Regions from separate parts of the Variovorax sp. HW608 genome, predicted to be linked through region 2. Evidence: riboswitches for the same ligand, from Rfam matches in the RefSeq annotation. Region 2 holds a riboswitch; the other holds the start of a gene.
The links. A riboswitch is a leader RNA that binds a small molecule or an ion and turns the genes downstream of it on or off. The one in region 2 is predicted to bind glycine.
Positions count from the first base shown of each region.

Region 1 (8,739 bases), 3.5 Mb from region 2:
TTCCTGCCGAGCACCTGGTCCAGGGCGTCTTTCGTCATCTCCCTGGAGTGCTGCCCGCCGAGCGGGTCATTGCCCTTCCTGCGGCGCCGTCGGCGCCAGCGTTCGAGCAGTTCCCTGAAGGCGGTCTGGCTGGCCTGGTCGCCGACGAAGCCCTCGCCGTCGCGCAGCTGGAGGCTGTAGCCCTCGACCACCACCGAGGGCAGCTCGCGTGCGCCGTGCACGTCATCGGCGAGCGGTGGCTGGTCCTCGTCCTGCCTGCGATGCCTGCGCCTTGCCATTCGGTCCTCGCTCGTCGGCTGCGCCCGTCATTCGGCGGTGGTCGCCAGGATGAGCCGGGTGGTTTCCTCCGGCGCGTCCCAGTGCGGATAGTGGCCGCAATGCTCGAACCAGTGGATGTGCGCATCCGGGAAGAGCCGCAGGGCACGCTGCGCCTGCCTCGGAAAACAGATCCGGTCGCAGCGCCCCCAGCCGATCACGAGGCGCTTCTTCAGGCCCCCCGCAGCAAGGCCTTCGACGGGTGCGGCCCGCATGAGACCCCCGAGCATGGCGCCGAACGACGCCGCGCCGGCGCGGCCGCGCATTTCCTCCAGCGCCTGCGAAGCCGAAAGACGCGCCGGCTGCGCCGAGAGCTGCTTCAGGACCAGGCTGCGCGACCAGCCGTGCCTGGTGATCGCCGGCATCGGCTGATTCATGAGCTGCGCGACGCGCCACCAGAAACAGACCGAGGCGCCATACGAATAGCGCTCCCAGCCGGCCCAGAACCCCACCGGGCCGAGCGCGACGACCGCCCCGAGCAGGCCGCCGCGCCGCGCCAGTTCGAGTACGAGACGCGCGCCCACCGAGTTGCCCACCGCATCGGTGCCGACCAGTTCGTGTTCCCGCAGGAACTGCGCCACGGCATCGGACATCGTGCGGATCGACACCTCGCCGGACAACGCCGGGCTCTTGCCGAAGCCCGGCAGATCGATCGCCGTGACGCTGCGCTCGGCGGCCAGCGGCCCCAGGATCGCTCGCCACGAACGCCAATTGCCGCCCAGCCCGTGAACGAGCAGCAACGGCTTGCCTTCGCCGTGGCGAACGTAATTGATGAGCACTCCTTCAGTTTGCGTTCAGCCGGGCCAGTGCCGGCATCGGCCCGGCGCACGACACGCTGTAGGAAAAGGCCTCGGACTCCGACGAACGCCCACTGGCGCGCCCGGCGCCCCGGCCGATACACTCGATCGATGAAGCCGCTGCGCCGCGTCTGGTTCACCGCCCTCGCCTGCCTGGGTTTCCTGTGGGGCGCCGCACCGTCGCACGCCCAGCAGGACACCCTGCGCGTCGGCTCCAAGCGGTTCACCGAGTCGTACATCCTCGCCGAGGTCCTGGCGCAGACCGCCGCGCCGCAGCTGCCGGCCCCGCCGGTGGTGCGGCAGGGGCTGGGCAATACCGCCATCGTCTACGAGGCGCTGAACTCCGGCGGCATCGACCTCTATGCCGAATACACCGGGACCATCGCGCTGGAGATCCTCAAGGGCAACGGATCGATGACGCTCGAGCAGATGAACGCCGCGCTGCGCCCGCTCGGCCTGGGCGCGGCGATCCCGCTGGGCTTCAACGACGGCTACGCGCTCGCGATGCGCGCGGCGGACGCGGACCGGCTTTCCATCCGCCGCCTCAGCGATCTGGCGAACCACCCCGAACTGAAGCTGGGCCTGTCGAACGAGTTCATCGGCCGCGCCGACGGCTGGCAGGGGCTGGCCGAACGCTATGGCTTCAAGCAGACGCCGACCGGCCTCGACCACGGCCTGGCCTACGACGCCATCGCCGCCAAGCAGATCGACGTGATGGACATCTACACCACCGACGCCAAGATCGACCGTCTCGGCCTGCGCGTGCTGGAGGACGACCGGCGCTACTTCCCCCGCTACGACGCGGTGGTGCTCTACCGGCTCGACCTGCCCGGGCGCTGGCCCGCGGCGTGGGCGGCCTTGCAGAAGCTCGAAGGCCGCATCGACGAGCGCGCGATGATCGCGATGAATGCGCGCGCCGAACTGAACGGCGTGGGCTTCGATGCCATCGGGCGCGATTTCCTCGCGCAAGGCAAGGCACAGGCGCCCGCCGGCGCGGCGGCATCCGGGGACGCGGCCGCGCGCGGCTTCACCGCCAAGCTGTTCGGCCCCGACCTCGGCCGCCTCGCACGCCAGCACCTGCTGCTGGTCGCGCTCTCGGTCGGGCTCGCGATCCTGATCGCGGTGCCGCTCGGCATCCTGGTGTTTCCGCATCTGCGCGCCCGCGCGGTGGTGCTCGGGCTCACCGGCCTCTTGCAGACCATTCCGTCGCTCGCGCTGCTGGCGATCCTGATTTCGCTGGTCGGCGTGATCGGCACCCTGCCCGCGCTGATCGCCCTCACCCTCTATTCGCTGCTGCCGATCATGCGCAACACGGTCACCGGGCTGGCCGAAGTCCCGTCCGGGCTGCGCATGGCCGGCACCGCGCTCGGCATGAGCGCCGGGCAAAGCCTGCGGCTGGTGCAACTGCCACTGGCGCTGCCCACCATCCTGGCCGGCGTGCGGACCGCGACCACCATCGCGATCGGCACCGCGACCATCGCCGCCTTCATCGGCGCGGGCGGCTTCGGCGAGCGGATCGTGACCGGCCTCGCGCTCAACGACCGGCAACTGCTCGCCGCCGGCGCCATTCCGGCGGCGGCACTGGCGCTGCTGAGCGAAGCGTTCTTCGAATTCGTCGAATACATCACGCGGCGGCGGGACTGAGCCCCGGGGCTTCACGAGGCTGTCACGCGGCGGCTCGATGCTGCTGCGTTCTGTTTCGAATCCGCCAGTCCCCATGTTTCTCATCAAGACCGACAAGGCTCGCCAGGAACTCCAACCCGGCCGTCGAACGCTGGGCCAGCGCGAGCGCGCGCTGCTGCTGATGTCGGATGGACAACGCTCGCTCACCGATTTCGGCGAACTCTTCGGCGGCCGCGATGAAGCCGGGCGCGTGGTCTCGCATCTGCTGCAGGAAGGCTATCTGCGCCGCCGCGATGCCGAGCCCGCGCCGGCGTCCATGTCCGAATCCATGTCCGAATCCATGGCCGAAATCAAGGCCGGGGCCGAGCCGGAGTCCGCCGCCATTGCGGACACCTTCGACGGCAAGCGTTCGCTCGCCACCACGCGCATGTTCCTCTTCGACCTGTGCGAACGCATGTTCGTGCGGCGGGACCCGGTGCTGGCCGAGCAGTTCCGCGAGATGCTGCGCGAATCGCGCGATCGCGAGACCATGCTGACCGTCGCATCCGCCATGCTCGAGGAGGTCGAAAAGCTCGCCGGCGCCGAGCGCGCGGTGTCGATTCGCGAGCGCATCGACAAGCTGCTTCCGGCACAGCAGCTTCACTGAATTCGAGAGCGACCGGTCCGGCGATCCCTTACACTCGCCGGGTCAGGAGAGAGCCCCGCCAGGCGGGGCCGCCGAAGGCGCAGGTCCCCGTGTTGCAAGGGGCCCGAACGCTCAGGCAAAAGGACTGACGAAGCGCCCTCTTCCGGGCGTTTCCTTGCTGGAGAGAGACGGCCCGCCCCGCACCGACGGAATGGCGGAATCGTCCACCGAAGGAGCAAACCCCGATCGTGGGGTGAATCTCTCAGGTAAAGCGGACAGCAGGGGTGGCCCATGGCTCCGGTCATGGATCCGGACTGCCCCTTTGCCTTTGGAGAACGCCTTGGCTTCCGCATCGACCGACGAACTTCTGAAGACCCCGCTCCACGCCCTGCACGTGGAGCTCGGCGCGCGCATGGTGCCTTTCGCGGGCTATTCGATGCCCGTGCAGTACCCGGGCGGCCTCATGGCCGAGCACAAGCACACCCGCGAAGCCGCCGGCCTGTTCGACATTTCCCACATGGGCCAGCTGCGGCTGGTCGGCCCCGACGCGGCGGCCGCCTTCGAGACCCTGATGCCGGTCGACGTGGCCGGTCTCGCGCCGGGCAAGCAGCGCTACGGCCTGCTGCTGAACGACGACGGCGGCATCCTCGACGACCTGATGTTCTTCAACGAAGGCCAGGATTCGTGGTTCGTGGTGGTCAACGGCGCCTGCAAGCAGGCCGACATCGCGCACATCAGCGCGAAGATCGGCAAGCGCTGCCAGGTCATTCCGATGCCCGACCACGCATTGCTCGCGCTGCAGGGGCCGCAGGCGGCATCCACGCTCGCACGGCTGTCGCCCGGCATCGAGCAGTTCGTCTTCATGACCGGCGGCGCGGTGCGCATCGGCGGCATCGCGGCCTTCGCCACGCGCAGCGGCTACACCGGTGAGGACGGCTTCGAGATCTCCGTCGCCGCGGCCGACGCCGAGCGGCTCGCGCGGCTGCTGCTCGCACAGCCCGAAGTCAAACCCATCGGTCTCGGCGCACGCAATTCGCTGCGGCTCGAAGCCGGCCTCTGCCTCTACGGCAACGACATCGACGAGACCACCACGCCGGTCGAAGCCGCGCTCGGCTGGGCGATGCAGAAAGTCCGCCGCACGGGCGGCGCGCGCGAAGGCGGCTTCCCGGGCGCCGCGAAGATCCTCGCGCAGCTCACCGCATCGAACGGCACGGCCGGCCATCTCGACCACCACACGCTCGTGCGCAAGCGCGTGGGCCTCGTCGCACTGGAGCGCATCCCGGTGCGCGACGGCACGCTGCTCGAATCCTTCGAAGGCGCAGCCATCGGCCATGTCACGAGCGGCCTGCTCGGTCCGACGGTCGACCGGCCGATCGCCATGGGCTACGTCGCGCTCGCCTATGCCGAGCCGGGCACCCGCATCCAGGCCATCGTTCGGGGCAAGCCGGTGCCGATGGAAGTCAGCACCATGCCTTTCGTTCCCGCGCGCTACTACCGGGGCTGAAGCCCCACGCCTTCACCCGTCTTTTCATCAAGGAGCTTTGTTCATGACCACCAAGTACACCAAGGATCACGAGTGGGTCCGCACCGAGTCGGATGCGGCGCTCGTCACCGTCGGCATCACTGTCCACGCACAGGATGCGCTCGGCGACGTGGTCTTCGTCGATCTGCCGGAGGTGGGCCAGTCCTTCGCCCAGGGCGAGGTGGCCGGTGTGGTCGAGTCGGTGAAGGCGGCGGCGGACGTGTTCATGCCCGTTGCCGGCGAAATCACCGAAGTCAACGAAGCGCTGCGCGCCGATCCGTCGCTGGCCAACAGCGCGCCGATGGAAGGCGGCTGGTTCTTCAAGGCACGTGTGAGCGATCCGGCAGAGCTCGATGCGCTGCTCGACGAAACCGCCTACGAGAAGTTCTCCTCCGAAGCCTGAGCCGCTCCGCACCTTTTTTCCGATCTCCACATGTCGACGCCCGTCCTTCCCCTCACCCCCTCGCTCGGCGATCTCGAGAACGCCGATGAATTCATCGCCCGCCACATCGGGATCGAAGCCCAGGACGAAGCGCGCATGCTGCCGGCCATCGGTTCCGCCACGCGTGCCGAACTGATCGACGGCATCGTGCCGCCGGCCATCCGGCGCGCCAGGCCGATGCGGCTGCCGGCCGCGATCACCGAAGCGGAGGCACTGGCCGAACTCAAGGCCATCGCGGCGAAGAACAAGGTCGCGAAGAGCTACATCGGCCAGGGCTACTACGGCACGCACACGCCGGGCGTGATCCTGCGCAACGTGCTGGAGAACCCGGCCTGGTACACCGCCTACACGCCCTACCAGGCCGAGATCTCGCAGGGCCGGATGGAAGCGCTGGTCAACTTCCAGACGATGGTGTGCGACCTCACCGGGATGGCGATCGCCAACGCGTCGATGCTCGACGAAGCGACCGCCGCGGCCGAGGCGATGACGCTCGCGCGCCGCAGCGTGAAGAGCAAGAGCAACGTCTTCCTGGTCTCGGGCGACTGCCATCCGCAGACCATCGAAGTCATCAAGACGCGCGCCGCGCCGCTCGGCATCGAGGTGCGCGTGAGCACGGTGTCCGAGACGCTGCCGCACCTGATGGCGAGCTGCGAATTCTTCGGCGTGCTCGCGCAGTACCCGGCCACCACGGGCCATGTGCACGACCTGCGGCCGCTTGCCGGCCACGCGCATCAGTTCGACGCGGCCTTCTGCGTCGCGGCCGACCTGCTCGCGCTCACGATGCTGACGCCGCCGGGCGAATGGGACGCCGACATCGTCTGCGGCACCACGCAGCGCTTGGGCATGCCGATGGGCAACGGCGGCCCGCATGCGGCTTACCTGGCCTGTCGCGACGACTTCAAGCGCTCGCTGCCGGGCCGCATCGTCGGCGTCAGCATCGATACGCATGGCGCGCCGGCCTTGCGGCTCGCGCTGCAGACGCGCGAGCAGCACATCCGCCGCGAGAAAGCCACGTCGAACATCTGCACCGCGCAGGTGCTGCCGGCGGTAATCGCGAGCATGTACGCCGTCTATCACGGCCCCGAAGGCCTCAAGCGCATCGCCCAGCGCGTGGCCGCGCTGACCGCCGTGCTCGCGCAAGGGCTCGAACAGATGGGCCGCGAGCTGGTCAACACCACCGCCTTCGACACGCTCACCGTCAAGACCGGCGATGACACCGCGAAGATCGTCGAGCGCGCCGAAGCGGCCAGCATCAACCTCGGGCAGCGCGTGCAGAACCACCTGGGCATCTCGCTCGACGAGACCACCACGCGCGCCGACATCGAGACGCTGTGGGCGCTCTTCGTGCCGGCCGGCACGCCGATGCCGCGCTTCGAGGAACTGGCCGCCCGCGTGAGCTCGCGCATCCCCGAGGACCTGCGGCGCAGCTCGGCGTTCCTCACGCATCCGGTCTTCAACACGCACAAGAGCGAGACCGCGATGCTGCGCTACATCCGCAGCCTCGGCGACAAGGACCTCGCGCTCGACCGCAGCATGATCCCGCTCGGCAGCTGCACGATGAAGCTCAACGCGACCAGCGAGATGATCCCCATCACCTGGCCCGAATTCGCGAACATCCATCCCTTCGCACCGGCCGGGCAGCGCCTGGGTTACGACCAGCTCGACAAGCAGTTGCGCGCCTGGCTGTGCGAAGCCACCGGCTACGCCGGCATCAGCCTGCAGCCCAACGCGGGCTCGCAGGGCGAATACGCGGGCCTGCTCGCGATCAAGGCGTTTCACGAAGCGAAGGGACAAGGCCATCGCAACGTCTGCCTGATCCCGTTCTCGGCGCACGGCACCAACCCCGCGAGTGCGCACATGGTCGGCATGAAGGTGGTGGTCACCGCCTGCGACGCCGAAGGCAACGTGGACATCGACGACCTCAAGCGCGCCTGCGAGACGCACAGCGACAAGCTGGCCGCGGTGATGATCACCTACCCCAGCACCCACGGCGTGTTCGAGACGCGCGTCAAGGAGCTGTGCGAGATCGTCCATGCCCACGGCGGCCGCGTGTATGTCGATGGCGCCAACATGAATGCGCTGGTCGGCATCGCCGCACCGGGCGAATTCGGCGGCGACGTGAGCCACCTGAACCTGCACAAGACCTTCTGCATCCCGCACGGCGGCGGCGGGCCGGGCGTGGGTCCGGTGTGCGTCGTGGAAGACCTCGTGCCCTATCTGCCGGGCCACGCGACCGGCGGCATCGCCTCGAGTGGCGTGGGCGCGGTGTCGGCTGCACCGCTGGGCAACGCGGCGGTGCTGCCGATCAGCTGGATGTACTGCCGCATGATGGGCGCGGCCGGCCTCCAGGCCGCGACCGAAACCGCGATCCTGAGCGCCAACTACATCAGTGCGCGCCTCAAGGACCACTATCCGACGCTCTATTCGAGCCCCAACGGCCACGTGGCGCACGAGTGCATCCTCGATCTGCGCCCGCTGAAGGACGCCAGCGGCGTGACCGCCGAGGACGTCGCCAAGCGGCTCATCGACTACGGCTTCCACGCGCCGACGCTGAGCTTCCCGGTGCCGGGCACGCTGATGGTCGAGCCGACCGAGAGCGAGCCTCTGGCCGAACTCGACCGCTTCATCGACGCGATGATCGCGATCCGCGGCGAGATCCGGCGCATCGAGGAAGGTGTCTGGCCGAAGGACGACAACCCGCTCAAGAACGCGCCCCATACCGCCGAGAGCCTGCTCTCGACCGAATGGACGCGGCCCTACTCGCGCGAGCTGGCGGCCTTCCCCCTCGCAACGCTCAAGACCGCCAAGTATTGGCCGCCGATCGGCCGCGTCGACAACGTCTGGGGTGACCGCAACCTGTTCTGCAGTTGCGTGCCGGTCGCGGAACTGGCGGCGAGTGCTTCGACCGAGTAGGTCCGGCTACTGAGCCTACCACCAGCGCTGCTGCTGTCTGCCGCCGTGGATGTTGCCGGCGACACCGCCGGCCACGCCACCGATCGCCGCGCCGGTCCAGGCATCGCCTCCGGCAATGGCGGCGATGCCGGCGCCCGCCGCCGCGCCCATGGCCGCGCCGCTCACCGTGCCCTGCTGCTGCGGGCTCATGTCCGTGCAGCCGGCTGCCAAGGCGAGCGCCGCTGCGGCGAGGAGCCAGTTCATCCGTTTCATGATCGGCTTCCTTTCACTTCTTCTGCAGGCCGGGCACGGCCATTTCGAACCAGATGATGTCCAGCACCGGGCGCTTCAGGCCCGCGGGGTTCGCGGCATACCAGCCGTCCACGCCCTGGCGCACGCTGTCGAGGGACTGGCCCTGCATGCCCTTCGAGAGCCGCGGCACGAAGCTCTGGGCATCGGTCGGCTGGTTCCTCCCGTAATAGGCCATCTCCACCTGGACCATGTTCGCGAGCCCGACGAGATA
Region 1 is NZ_LT607803.1:6,695,804-6,704,542, forward strand. Features, by position in the region: gene VAR608DRAFT_RS31735 (ROK family protein) at 1-278, opposite strand, end outside; gene VAR608DRAFT_RS31740 (alpha/beta fold hydrolase) at 306-1,094, opposite strand; gene VAR608DRAFT_RS31745 (ABC transporter permease/substrate-binding protein) at 1,224-2,756, shown strand; gene VAR608DRAFT_RS31750 (hypothetical protein) at 2,830-3,381, shown strand; glycine riboswitch at 3,423-3,510, shown strand; glycine riboswitch at 3,529-3,649, shown strand; gene gcvT (glycine cleavage system aminomethyltransferase GcvT) at 3,701-4,864, shown strand; gene gcvH (glycine cleavage system protein GcvH) at 4,908-5,285, shown strand; gene gcvP (aminomethyl-transferring glycine dehydrogenase) at 5,316-8,237, shown strand; gene VAR608DRAFT_RS31770 (glycine zipper domain-containing protein) at 8,253-8,489, opposite strand; gene VAR608DRAFT_RS31775 (hypothetical protein) at 8,503-8,739, opposite strand, start outside.
Region 1: it holds a riboswitch for glycine, as region 2 does, so the genes downstream of both, gcvT (glycine cleavage system aminomethyltransferase GcvT) here and VAR608DRAFT_RS15170 (FAD-dependent oxidoreductase) in region 2, are expected to answer to the same signal.

Region 2 (8,739 bases):
GAAGATGGAAGGCGACACCATGCGCATGCGCGGTCTGCCGAGTCTGGACCTTCCGGCGCGGCAGACGGTCGAGCTCAAGCCGGGCGGCTCCCACCTGATGCTGATGGACCTGAAGCAGCCGCTCGCCAATGGAACGAGCGTGCCGCTGACGCTGCTCTTCGAAGACGCCAAGGGACGGAAGAGCTCGCTCGAGATCAAGGTGCCGGTGCAGACCGCCGCCGGAGCGGCCGCGGCCGGCGAGCACAAGCATTGACGACAGAGGGCGGCGCGGGCGGCCCAAAACGCCACCTGCTTGGAGTAAGCTGCCCGCACAACAACTCACCTCCGGAGCCGTCCATGAGCGACACGAGCAAGCCTTTCGCCTTCAGCCAGTTCGTTCCCGGATTCGACTTCCTCAAGAACCTGGCCGGCGGAAGCGCGGCGGCGGGCGTGACGCCCGGCATGCCGAGTCTTGCGAGTTGGGTCGCGCCGACGCTGAGCGTCGAAGAGGTCGACAAGCGCATCCAGGAACTGAGGACCGTGCAGTTCTGGCTCGAACAGAACGGCCATGCGCTCAAGGCCACCATCCAGGCGCTCGAGGTGCAGAAGATGACCCTCTCCACGCTGCGCGGCATGAACGTGCAGATGGAGGATCTCGCGAGCGTCTTCACGCGGCAGGCCGCGGCCGCGCCGGAGCCCGCGCCGGCCCCCGCACCCAAGGCGGAGCCGAAGAAAGCCGAGCCGGCCGCGGACGCCGAAGAAACCGAGGCGGCGGCGAAGCCGTCCCGGCGCGCGCGCGCAGGCGGCAACGGCAGCGCCGCAGCGGGCGACGGGGCAGGCGTGGTGGACCCGCTGCAATGGTGGGGCGCGCTGACGCAGCAGTTCCAGCAGATCGCGAGCGCGGCCCTGCAGGAAGCCGCGCATCTGAAGATGCCGGCGATGGCGCAGCCGTCGTCCGGCGCGGCGGCGCAAAAGGCCCCGGCGGCCAAGTCCGCGAAGAAGCCCGCCGCCGCGGCAGGCAGCAAGTCGACATCAGCCGGCGGCCAGGGCGCCGCCGCTGCCGGCAAGACGCCGGCTCCGGCGCGCAAGCGGGCGCGCTGAGGCCGGCACCGTATTCCTTCCCGCGAGAGAAAGCGAAGCCCATGAAGCTGTTTCCTTCAGGCCACGCCACCCATCCGCAATGGCGCATGGCTGCGGGGCTGGTGCTCGCGCAACTGCGGGCACAGATGGCGTTGCCCGACTACGCGCATTCGCCGACGCTGGGGCTGCTCTACGTCACCGACCACTATTCGGCCGATGCGCAGGAGATCCTCGATCACCTGAGCGCGGAGCTGCCCGAGATCACCGACTGGTCGGGCACCGTGGGGGTCGGCGTGGCGGCCAACAATGCCGAGTATTTCGACGAGCCCGCGCTCAGCGTGATGCTGTGCGAGCTGCCGAGCGACCAGTACCGCGTGTTTTCCGGCGTGGCGCCGCTCGCGAGCACCGAGACGAGCGGTTTCTCGGCGCACACGGCGCTCGTCCATGCCGACCCGCGCACGCCCGAGCTCGCCGAGCTGATCGCCGAGATGGCGGAGCGCACCGACACCGGCTACCTCTTCGGCGGCCTCTCGTCGGGCCGCGCCGGATCGTTGCAGTTCGCGGTCGGCGGCAACGGCAACATTCCGGGCCACGGCGCCCATGGCGGGGTGTTCCAGGGCGGCCTGTCGGGCGTGGTCTTCGGCGAAGGCGTGCGGCTGGTGTCGCGTGTCACGCAGGGCTGCCAGCCGGTGTCGGGCGAGCGCGAGATCACGCAGGCCGACGGCAACCTGCTGCTCGAACTCGACGGCCTGCCGGCGCTCGACGTGCTGCTGGACGATCTCCATGTTTCGCTCGACGAGCCCGAGGAGGCGATCGCCGCGGTGCGCGCGACGCTGGTGGGCCTCGCCGAGGCCGGCAGCGATCGGGTCCATCGCACGCGCGACCTCGGCTCCGACGTGCGGGTGCGGCACATCATCGGCCTCGATCCGACGCGGCGCGGCGTGGCGATCGCCGACGTCGTCGAGCCCGGCATGCGCATGACCTTCTGCCGGCGCAACGCTCAGGCCGCGCGTTCCGATCTCATGCGCGTCTGCGCCGAGATCCGCGAGGAGCTGGAGCCCGAGGAGCAGACGCTCGCCACCGCGCGCGCAGTCGCCGGCTCGGAAACCGGCGCGGCACCGCATCCGGCGCGTCGCGTCGCGGGGGCGGTGTACGTGAGCTGCTCGGGGCGCGGCGGCCCGCACTTCGGGGCGCCGAACGCGGAGCTGCAGATCGTGCGCCATGCGCTCGGCGACGTGCCGCTGGTCGGCTTCTTCGCCGCCGGCGAGATCGCGCGGCACCACCTCTACGGCTACACCGGCGTGCTGACGGTCTTCACCGCCGACGACTGAGCCCTGCTGAGGCCGGTGAACGCGAAGTCCACCTCGGGCGCGAGCCCGCTCACGATGCGCGCGATCGATTTGCCGGAGCCGCAGGCATGCGTCCATCCGAGCGTGCCGTGGCCGGTGTTCAGGAACAGGTTCGCAAGCTTCGTGGCGCCGATCAGCGGCACGTTGCTCGGCGTAGCGGGGCGCAGGCCGGTCCAGAACTGCGCCTTCGACGCATCGCCCGCGCCGGGGAAGAGCTGCTCCACCCGCCGCACGATCGCTTCACAGCGCACGCGGTTGAGGTCGCGGTCGTAGCCGTTGAGCTCCGCCGTGCCGGCGATGCGCAGGCGGTCGCCGGTGGCCGAGGTGTAGCGCGAGAAGACGAGCTTGAACTCATCGTCGGTCAGCGACACCTGGTGCGCCTTCGACGGATCGATCACCGGCATCGTCACCGAGTAGCCCTTGGCCGGATAGATCGGCAGCCGGATGCCCAGCGGCGCCGCGTAGAGCGGGCTGAGCGAGCCCATCGCGAGCACGTAGGCGTCGCCGCGGATGCGCTGGAAGCGGCCTTCGCTGTCGGTGGCTTCGACGTGGTCGATGCGGCCGCCGGCTTCGCGCAACGCGGTCACGGTGTGGCTCATGAGGAAGCGCACGCCGGCCGCCTCGGCGAGCTTCACGAGTTCGCGGGCGAAGCGGTTGGCGTCGCCCGATTCGTCCTCGGCGGTGTAGGTGGCGCCGGCGAGCTGCGCACGGATGTGGGCCAGCGCGGGTTCGATCGCAACGGCCTCGTCGGCGGAGATCACGCGGCGCTCGCAACCGAGGGCGCGCATCTGCTCGGCCGGCTCGAGCGCGCCGTCGAATTCCTTCTGGTTCGTATAGAAGTGCAGGATCCCTTGCGTGCGCTGCTCGTAGCCGATGCCGGTGTCGCGGCGCAATTGCTGCAGCGTGTCGCGGCTGTAGGTGCCCAGGCGCACGATCTGCTCGATGTTGTGACGGGTGCGCGCCGGGGTGCATTCGCGCAGGAACTGCAATCCCCAGAGCCATTGCCGCACGTCGGCGCGCAGGCGAAAGAGCAGCGGCGCGTCTTCCTTGCCGAGCCATTGCAACACCTTGAGCGGTGCGCTGGGATTGGCCCACGGCTCGGCATGGCTCACCGAGATCTGGCCGCCGTTGGCGAAGCTGGTTTCGGCGGCCGGGGTGGCCTGTCGGTCGATCACGGTCACTTCGTGGCCGAGTTGCTGGAGGTAATAAGCCGAGGTCACGCCGAGCAGGCCGGCGCCGAGAACGATCACGCGCATTTCAGAACCCTTTAAAGGTTGCAGCGCTTGGACGAAACGGAAACCGGTGCCGTGAAAAAAGAAAAGCAACCGGATTGCGTCCAAGTTGCCGCTCCCCCTGTCCTCGGTACCTGAGAGATTCGCCCGTTGCACCCGCAACAGGGCTTGCTCCTTCGGTGCATCACATGGCGTGATGGCTCTCCAGACGGCTCTGACAGTTGATTGCAGTACAGGCTCGTGGCGAGCCGACCTGAGCGTTTATGGGAGTTTGCGCCTTCGGTGGAGCCGCTTTCGCGGCCCGCTCTCCTGCAAGTGCGGCGATTGTAGGGGCTTCGCCGCCGAACGGCTACAAGGGCGTGTTCACCCTTCGAAGACACCCTATAGGCCGCGGAAGGCGAAGTCGAGTTCGGGGCGCAGCCCGCTCACGATGCGCGCGATGGACTTGCCTGCCCCGATCGCGTTGGTCCAGCTCGGGGTGCCGGGCGCGGTGTTGAGGAACAGGTTCGGCAGCCGCGTCTTGCCGATCATCGGCAAGCGGTTGCTGGTGACCGCGTGCATCGCGGTTTCGAGCGACGCGCGGCTCGCATCGCCCACGCCCGGGAACAGGGTCTCGACGCGGCGCAGGATCGCGGCGAAGCGGTCCGAATCGGGCTCGTTCTCCTCGTCGTCGTTGACGCGGACGGTGGAGGTGATGCGCAGGTGGTGCCCATGCGCGTTCTCCAGCCGCCGGATGCGCAGCCTGCCCTGGCGGTCGTGCAGCGACAGGCGGGGCGCGATCGAGAGGTCCTTGACGGGCAGCGTGACCACGTACTCGCGCACGAAGCGCAGCGGCATGTCGATGCCCAGGTGCTCGGCATGCGGCACGCTCGATGCGCCGAGCGCGAGCACATAGGACTGCGCGCGCACGATCACCGGCTCGCCCTGCGGATCCAGAAACTCGACGTGGTCGATGCGGCCGTTGCGCTCCTTCAGCGAGACCACGGTGTGCTTCATCATGAAGCGCACGCCGGCCGCGCGGCAAAGGAAGACGATGCCCGCCGCGAACTGCGCAGGATCACGCGCCGGGTCGTCGGGCGAGTAGGTCGCGCCGGCGAGGCTGTCGGCCATGAGTTGCAGCGAAGGCTCCATGTCGATGGCCTCGCCGGCCGACAGCAGGCGCTCCTCGCAGCCCAGTTCCGACCAATGCGCGTTCCGTTCGATACGCCCCCGGAACACCTCGGCATCGGTGTAGAGGGTCATCTGTCCGGTCGAGCGCGGGCGCGGCGGCATGCCGGACTCGTCGCGCAGCGCATGGGCGCTCTGGCGGCTGTAGACCGCGAGACGGACCAGGTGATCGAGCGGATTGCTCCTGGGCGGCACCACCGCGCGGTCGAGCAGGCTTCCAAAGCGGCGGCGGAGGGCGGTGCGAAGGCGCAACCAGCGTCCCGGGGCAGGCCGCGCCGGCATCGAGGCTGAAGCCGAATCGGTCGATGCCGCGGGCTCGCCGGAAGGGACCCGGCCCCGGGCCTTCGCCGCTGGCGTCGCATGGCGATCGATGACGATCACCTCGTGACCGAGCTGCTGCAGGTAATAGGCCGTCGTGACGCCGTGCAGGCCGGCGCCGAGTACAACCACGCGCATGTCCGATTCCTTTTGGGAGGGCATGAACGGCCGGGGCGAGCACTCACTGTGCGGAGCGTCGGGACCGGGGGTTCAGTTTTTGCCGCTCCCTCTGTCTTCTTTACCTGAGAGATTCATCGGCTGCGGCATGCAGCGGACTTGCTCCTTCGGTGCGCCACGTCGGTGTGGCGTCTCTCCAGTCGGCATGGGTCAATAGAGGGCAGTCTACGAACCGCGCTGCGGTTCACCTTGAGCGTTCATGGGAGGTTGCGCCAACGGTGGGACGGGTGCCGTCCGCTTTTCTGCGGGCTGAATCTTATCGAGGAAACCGGTTTCTGTCTGTGACGGGCCGGGATCAGCCCCGCCGCAGCCGGGTGAATAGCTCGAACTCCCAGTTGCGCATGCCGAGCAGCAGGGTATAGCCCTCGCGCTCTTTCGGCGGCAGCTTCTGGTCGGTCTGGTGCTGCTGCGCGAAGTCCTGCGCGACGCGCTGGAGCCGGTCCAGAAAGGCCGGCGCGAGCGATTTGCTGATCTGCCCGTGCACCAGCAGCAGGCCCTCGGCGGGGCCGTCGAAGCCGCCGCGGTAATAGTCGAGCACCACGTTCTCGCGGAAGAAGTCCATCACCGGCCCGTGCGGGCGCCAGCGGAAGGTCTTGGCGAGCTTCAGGCGATACCGGTTGAGCGGGCGCAGCTCGATGATGCCGATCCGGTCCAGTTGCGCGAGGTAGCCGATGCATTCGGCCTCGCTGATGCGATAGGCCGCCACGATCTGCTCCAGCGTCCACTGGCTCAGCACGCAGATCGCGATCAGGAGCAGCTTCTTGTCCGCGATGACGGCCTTTTCCTGCTCCAGCGTGAGTTCCTTGAGCAGCGGCTGCGAATCCGCCACGCGCCGCGCGAGCTCGGCGAAGTCGATCTTCAGCGTCCGGCAGATCGCATCGACCCGGGTGAGCGGCATGTCGCCCTTGGCGAGCATCCGCTTGACGCTGGATTCGGCCATGTCGAGCGACTTGGCGAGATCCGCGTAGGTCATCCGGGCGTTCTTGAGTTCGTTCTTGAGGGCGACGACCAGGTCGGCGGTGGTGCTCATTGGGTAACCTCCGCGCAGCAGCGCTGCGGTATTCGCCTTGGGGCCGGCGGCTCATGGGCGGCGCCAGGTATTACCGGGCGATACCGGGGGTGGTGAATAAGTGCTCCGTATCGATTCTCGATGCCGTGGAGGGGGTTGGCAACCTAGATTGCGCCCATCGAGTCATCCCTTGGAGTCCGCCATGTCGCTCTCGTTGCTGTCGAATCGCGAACGCTACCTCCTGGCCCTGTTCGCGCTGCTGCTGCTGGCCGCGGTGGTCGGGCCGGCCATTCCCGCCCCCGGCCTTGCCGGGGCGCCGTTCGCGGACGCAGAGGCGTGGGGCCCGGTCCCCAACGCCATGGACGTGCTGAGCAACCTGCCCTTCGCCGCGATCGGCATCTGGGGCTTGCGCTGGCTCCGCTGGCTGGATCGCGCGCACGAGGAAGCGCTGGATGCGGCGGCGGTGCAGCAGACCGGATGGCACCTGCCGGTGAACGCCCTCGATTGCGCCTGGATGTTCTTCGCCGGCCTCGTCCTGACCGCGCTCGGCTCGGCCTTCTATCACCTGCAGCCCGACAGCGTGCGGCTGGCCGCGGATCGTGCCGGCATGGCCGTGGCCTTCGCGGGCCTGATCGGATTCGCGACCTGCGAGCGAGTGAGCGCTCGCGCCGGCTGGCCGGCCGCATGGTTCACGCTGGTCGGCGGATTGCTGGCCACGGCGGTGTGCCACGAGACCGGCAACGCGCTGCCCTGGGCGCTGGTGCAGTTCGGCGGCATGGCACTGATCGTGCTGCTGTCGTTTGCGCGGCCGACCAGCGGCGCCGTCGGACTCCGGCTAGGCTGGGTGGTCTTCTTCTATGCGCTCGCGAAGCTCTTCGAGCTCGCGGACCACGCGATCTTCGAAGCGACCCAGCACCTGATCTCGGGCCACAGCCTCAAGCACCTGACGGCGGCGCTCGCAGCACTGCCCGTGCTGCATGCGCTGCAGACCATCGGACGGCGGACGCTGCGGCACAATCCGGGCGCCGTCACCGTGACGGCTTGAGGAAGCCGCCAACCAGGCATTGCGAATGACAACGACCGCCAACGCATCATCCTCCGCCGTGCACGACGCGCCGGCGCACGCCAACCAGTTCGAACTGCTGGGGCAGCGGCGCTTCGCGCCGTTCTTCTGGACGCAGTTCGCCGGCGCGGCGAACGACAACCTCTTCAAGTTCGCCTTCACCGTGATGGTCACCTACCAGCTCCAGGTGAGCTGGATGCCGCCGGCCATGGCGGGGCTGGTGATCGGCGCGCTCTTCATCCTGCCCTACCTGCTGTTCTCGGCGACCGCCGGACAGCTCACCGACAAGTTCGACAAGCGGAAGACGATCCGCTTCGTCAAGAACATCGAGATCGGGATCATGCTGATCGCCGCCTGGGGCTTCATGCATGCCGATGCCGTCGTGCTGCTGGCCTGCGTCTTCCTGATGGGGCTGCATTCCACGCTGTTCGGACCGGTCAAGTTCGCCTACCTCCCGCAGATGCTCGATCCGCACGAACTCACCGGCGGCAACGGCATGGTCGAGATGGGCACCTTCGTCGCCATCCTGCTCGGCCAGCTTGCCGGCGGCCTGCTGGTCGCGATGCCGCAGATCGGCCACAGCTCGGTGGCGCTGGCCTGCGTGCTGCTCGCGCTGGCGGGGCGCGCGGTGGCGCAGGCGATTCCGGCCGCGCCGGCCACCGATCCGGGGCTCAGGATCAACTGGAACCCGGTCAGCGAAACCTGGCGCAACCTGAGGCTCGCGCACGGCAACATCGTGGTGTTCCGTTCGCTGCTCGGGATTTCGTGGATGTGGTTCTTCGGCGCGACCTTCCTGAGCCTGTTCCCGAGCTTCGCGAAAGAGGTGCTGCATGGCGACGAGCAGGTGGCCTCGCTGCTGCTGGTGGTGTTCTCGGTGGGCATCGGCACCGGTTCGCTGCTGTGCGAGACGCTGAGCCGCCGCCAGGTCGAGATCGGGCTGGTGCCGCTCGGCGCGATCGGCATGAGCGTGTTCGCGATCGACCTCTACTTCGCGTCGCGCGCGCTGCCGGCGCTCGGCGATCTGGGGCTTGGCGCATTCCTGCACCAGTCCGCCCATTGGCGCGTGCTGGCCGATCTCGGCCTGCTGTCGCTCTTCGCGGGGCTCTACAGCGTACCGATGTACGCGCTCATCCAGATGCGCAGCCAGCCGACGCACCGCGCGCGCATCATCGCGGCCAACAACATCCTCAATGCGCTCTTCATGATCGCCAGTGCGGTGATCGCCGGGGCGCTGCTGAAGGCCGGGTTCACGGTCCCGCAGATCTTCCTCGTCACCGGCATCGCGAACGCCGTCGTCGCCTTCTACATCTTCATGCTGGTGCCGGAATACCTGCTGCGCTTCGTGGCCTGGGTGCTGTCGCGCTT
Region 2 is NZ_LT607803.1:3,242,224-3,250,962, reverse strand. Features, by position in the region: gene VAR608DRAFT_RS38390 (copper chaperone PCu(A)C) at 1-253, shown strand, start outside; gene VAR608DRAFT_RS15185 (PhaM family polyhydroxyalkanoate granule multifunctional regulatory protein) at 337-1,080, shown strand; gene VAR608DRAFT_RS15180 (FIST signal transduction protein) at 1,122-2,390, shown strand; gene VAR608DRAFT_RS15175 (D-amino acid dehydrogenase) at 2,351-3,664, opposite strand; glycine riboswitch at 3,752-3,858, opposite strand; glycine riboswitch at 3,859-3,962, opposite strand; gene VAR608DRAFT_RS15170 (FAD-dependent oxidoreductase) at 4,022-5,263, opposite strand; glycine riboswitch at 5,345-5,452, opposite strand; gene VAR608DRAFT_RS15165 (helix-turn-helix domain-containing protein) at 5,598-6,332, opposite strand; gene VAR608DRAFT_RS15160 (hypothetical protein) at 6,514-7,356, shown strand; gene VAR608DRAFT_RS15155 (MFS transporter) at 7,382-8,739, shown strand, end outside.